Regions from separate parts of the Nonomuraea sp. NPDC050783 genome, predicted to be linked through region 1. Evidence: predicted binding sites of a transcription regulator. Region 1 holds the regulator's gene; the other holds the start of a gene.
The links. The regulator HrcA, encoded in region 1, represses chaperone genes, less so after heat shock. The targets are predictions, from matches to a motif close to TTGGCACTCTCNNNNNGAGAGTGCCAA.
Positions count from the first base shown of each region.

Region 2: groES (co-chaperone GroES) is a predicted target of HrcA. The motif match lies at 956-982, and genes of this name have one in related genera.

Region 1 is NZ_JBFAHK010000002.1:322,213-324,606, forward strand. It holds gene AB0H75_RS06375 (hypothetical protein) at 1-467, opposite strand, end outside; gene hrcA (heat-inducible transcriptional repressor HrcA) at 854-1,867, shown strand; gene dnaJ (molecular chaperone DnaJ) at 1,879-2,394, shown strand, end outside.
Region 2 is NZ_JBFAHK010000001.1:56,142-58,535, forward strand. It holds gene AB0H75_RS00335 (NAD-dependent epimerase/dehydratase family protein) at 18-872, shown strand; gene groES (co-chaperone GroES) at 1,068-1,382, shown strand; gene groL (chaperonin GroEL) at 1,454-2,394, shown strand, end outside.

The DNA.
Region 1 (2,394 bases):
CTGCGGCGCATCAGGACGACGACGGTGACGACGATCGCGACGAGGACGCCCGCGCCGGGGATGCCGAGCAGCGCCGCGGTCCCGCCGACGATCCCGCCCGCGGCCGAGGACAGCGGCTTGCCCACGCCGTACCTCACGGTGGCCGACTCCTGGTTGGCGCAGGTCAGCGTGTAGTCGCCCTTGGCGGGGGCGTTGACGACGAGGATCTGCTCCCAGCGCGCGCCGTTGACGGTGACCGTCTGGGTGCCGGTGGTCTTGGCCAGCTTGGCCTGGCCGGAGCCGCCGGAGATCTGGCAGGTGTAGTTCACCGGGGTGTCGGTGGAGATGTAGACGGCCGGCTTGTCGGCCGGGTCGGCGGCGACCGTGACGCTCTCGCCGGGCGCGAACGTCCTGGTCGGCGCGAGGTCGTTCACGCTGCCGACGATGCCGCCGACGAAGAGCACGACACCGGCGATGCCGCAGAGCACCGCGACGAGCCAGGCCAGGGTGACCCACCAGAGGCTGGGTTTGATGGCTTTGGAATTGATTTGCGGTGGGAAATGAGGCTGTTGGCCGTATTGTCCGTACTGAGGCGGCGGTTCGTACGGCTGCGGCGGCATGCCGTAACCGGGCTGAGGAGGGTGTGAGGGTTGACCGTGGTACGGAACCTGCCCGGGTGGCGGTCCGTACTGCGGGCGCTGAACTTCGTCCGACATGTCCGCAAGTGTGAAGCCTGCCGCTTGTAAGTCGCTAGCAGCAGGATGGGAGCCGGTGTTATCGCACCTTGTGGGCGAGAGCCGTACACTTGGCACTCGGGAACACAGAGTGCTAGGCATCGCGTTCCCCGGTAAGGGCAGAGGCAGGAGGTGAGCACGTGCTCGACGATCGTAAGCTGGCGGTGCTCCGCGCCATTGTCGAAGACTACGTGTCCACCAACGAACCGGTGGGCTCCAAGGCGCTGGCCGAGCGCCACAATCTGAAGGTCTCCCCGGCGACGATCAGGAACGACATGGCCGCGCTGGAGGAGGAGGGCTACATCACCCAGCCCCACACCAGCGCGGGCCGCGTGCCGACCGACAAGGGCTACCGCCTGTTCGTCGACCGGCTCTCGCAGATCAAGCCCCTGTCGAGCGCCGAGCGCAGGGCGATCGAGACGTTCCTGGCCGGCGCCGTCGACCTGGACGACGTCGTCACCCGCACGGTGCGGCTGCTCGCGCAGCTCACCCGGCAGGTGGCCGTCGTCCAATACCCGACACTGACCCGCTCGACGGTCCGGCACGTCGAGCTGGTGCCGCTGAGCGACCGCCGCGTGATGCTGGTGCTGATCACCAACACCGGGCGCGTCGAGCAGCGGGTCATCGAACTCCCCGAGGCGGTGGAGGACACCCGCATCGCGCACCTGCGCGCGGTGCTCAACTCCTGTCTCGACGGCTGCGGTCTGAGCAGCGTCCCCGAGCTGGTCTCCGACCTGCCCGGCCGGCTGCCCGCCGAAGACCGGCCGGTCGCCGCGACGATCCTGTCGGTGCTGCTGGAGACCCTGGTGGAGCGGCACGACGAGAAGATCGTCTTCGCCGGGGCCGCCAACCTCGCCGGCGCCGACTTCTCCGTCGGCCTCCGCGACGTGCTGGAGGCCCTGGAGGAGCAGGTGGTGCTCATGCGGCTGCTCGGCGACACCTCACCCGACACCCCGTCGGCGCTCACCGTGCGAATCGGCTCGGAAAACCCCTACCTGCGGGGCACATCCGTGGTCGCGACCGGATACGGTTCTGGCGACAACCAACTGGCCCGGCTCGGTGTGCTGGGCCCCACCAGGATGGACTATCCCGTGACGATGGGCGCCGTGCGCGCGGTGGCTCGCTACGTCAGCCAGATCCTGGCTGCATCATAAGAGGTCGATAAGTGGCAAACAGTGACTACTACGCCACCCTCGGGGTGCGGCGTGACGCGAGTCAGGACGAGATCAAGAAGGCGTACCGCCGGCTCGCCCGCGAGCTGCACCCCGACGTGAACCCCGATCCTGCCACCCAGGAGCGGTTCAAGGAGATCACGCAGGCCTACGAGGTGCTGTCCGACCCGAACAAGCGCCAGATGTACGACCTGGGCGGCGACCCCTTCGGCGGCGGCGCGGGAGCGGGCGCGGGGGCCGGCGGCTTCGGCGCGGGTTTCCCGTTCAGCGACATCATGGACGCCTTCTTCGGCACGGCCGCCGGCGCCCGGGGCCCCCGCTCGCGGGCCCGCCGCGGCCGCAACGCCACCATCCGGGTCGAGCTCGACCTGCGCGAGACGGCGTTCGGCACCACCCGCGAGCTGGTCGTCGACACCGCGGTGCTGTGCGAGGTCTGCCACGGCGCCGGCGCCGCGCCGGGCACCCACCCCGACACCTGCGACATGTGCAACGGGCGCGGCGAGATCTCC
Region 2 (2,394 bases), on a different contig from region 1:
ATTTTTGAGGTGGGACGATGAGAGTGCTGGTGATCGGCGCGACCGGTTACATCGGGGCGGCCGTGGTGGAGCGGCTGGCCGGGGAGGGGCACGAGGTGGTGGCGTTCGTCCGCCCGGCGGCGGACGGCGCGAGGCGGGTGCCCGGCGCGGCCGAGGAGCGCCACGGCGACCTGGCCGACGCCGCCGCGCTGCGGGCCGCGGTCACGCCCGACGTGGACGTGGTCGTGCACGCCGGCCAGCTCACCGGCGACCGGGACGCCGACCTCGCCGCCATCGGCGTGCCCGCCGCCGAAGGGAAGCGGCTGGTCTACGTCAGCGGCGTGTGGGTGCTCGGCGAGATCGACGGGGGCGACGAGGACAGCCCGACCCGGCCGATTCAGCTCGTGGCGTACCGGGACGAGGTGGAGCGGCTGGTGATCGGCGGCGGCGGCTCCGTGGTGCGGCCCGGCGTCGTGCACGGCCGGGGGGCGGGCATCCCCGCGCTCCTGCGCGCCCAGGCCGCCGAGCGCGGCGCCGGCGTGTACGTCACGTCCGGCGACCGGGTGCCGACCTGGACGTTCGTCCACGTGGACGACCTGGCCGAGCTGATCGTCGCGGCCGTGGAGCGGGGCGGCCCGTCCGTCTACCACGCCATCAGCGAGGAGGCCGTGCCCGTCACCGCCGTGGCCGAGGCGGCCGCCCGCGCCGCCGGCGTGAAGGAGGCCGCCGAGCCCTGGCCCCTGGAGGAGGCCGCGCGGGTGCTCGGGGCGGGTTTCGCCGAGGCCCTGGCCCTCAGCCAGCGGATCGGCGCCGCCCGTACCCGCCGGGAGCTCGGCTGGAACCCCAGCCGCCCCGGCGTCGTCGCGGACCTCGCGGAGGGCTCGTACGCCTGAACGTCACCTGGAGTTCTGATCGCTGTCAGCAGACGCGGACGCGTTCGTGTTGACTGTCAAGGCCCTCTTGCATATGTTTCCTGTTGGCACTCTCCCCTTGAGAGTGCCAACGTGCGACGAGGCAGGTCTGACACCCGCGACGGCAGGCCCAGCTGGTCGCCTCTTCTGATCATTCACATCTGAAGGGGAGGTCCGATCGTGACGACCGCCACCAAGGTTCCCGTTAAGCCGCTCGGCGACCGCATCGTGGTCCAGCCGCTTGAGGCCGAGCAGACCACCGCTTCCGGCCTGGTCATCCCGGACACCGCCAAGGAGAAGCCGCAGGAGGGCCGAGTGCTCGCGGTGGGCCCCGGCAACTGGGATGAGGACGGCGAGAAGCGGATTCCGCTCGACGTCTCCGAGGGCGACATCGTCCTCTACAGCAAGTACGGCGGCACCGAGGTCAAGTACGGCGGCGAGGAGTACCTCGTGCTCTCCGCCCGCGACGTTCTCGCGATCATCGAGAAGTAGGCCGGACGCGTCGAGCCCCGGGCGCTCTTGCGGGCGGCCGGGGCTTTCGACGCCAGGAGAGGACTTTCAGCATGGCGAAGATCCTGGAGTTCGACGAGAACGCGCGCCGCGCCCTTGAGCGTGGCGTCAACGCCCTCGCGGACGCCGTGAAGGTAACCCTGGGCCCGCGGGGCCGCAACGTCGTCATCGACAAGAAGTTCGGTGCTCCGACGATCACGAACGACGGCGTGACCATCGCTCGTGAGATCGAGCTGGAGGAGCGCTACGAGAACCTCGGCGCCCAGCTCGCCAAGGAAGTGGCCACCAAGACCAACGACATCGCGGGCGACGGCACCACCACCGCGACCGTCCTGGCCCAGGCCATGGTCCGCGAGGGCCTGCGCAACGTCGCCGCCGGCGCCTCGCCGCTGTCGCTCAAGCGCGGCATCGACCAGGCCGCCAAGGCCGTCAGCGACAAGCTGCTCGCGACGGCCCGCGAGGTCGGCGACAAGAAGGAGATCGCCAACGTCGCGACGATCTCCGCCCAGGACGCCAAGATCGGCGAGCTGATCGCCGAGGCGTTCGACAAGGTGGGCAAGGACGGTGTCCTCACCGTCGAAGAGTCCAACGCCATGGGCATGGAGCTCGAGTTCACCGAGGGCATGCAGTTCGACAAGGGCTACCTGTCGGCCTACATGGTGACCGACCCCGAGCGGATGGAGTCCGTCCTGGAGGACGCCTACATCCTGCTCACCCAGGGCAAGATCTCCTCCATCGCGGACTTCCTGCCGCTGCTGGAGAAGGTCGCCCAGACCAAGAAGCCGCTGCTCGTGGTCGCCGAGGACGTCGAGGGCGAGGCCCTGGCCGTCCTGGTCACCAACAAGATCCGCGGCACCTTCACCTCCGTCGCCGTCAAGGCCCCCGGCTTCGGCGACCGCCGCAAGGCGATGCTCCAGGACATGGCCATCCTCACCGGCGGCCAGGTCGTCAGCGAGGAGGTCGGCCTCAAGCTGGAGCACGTCGGCCTGGAGGT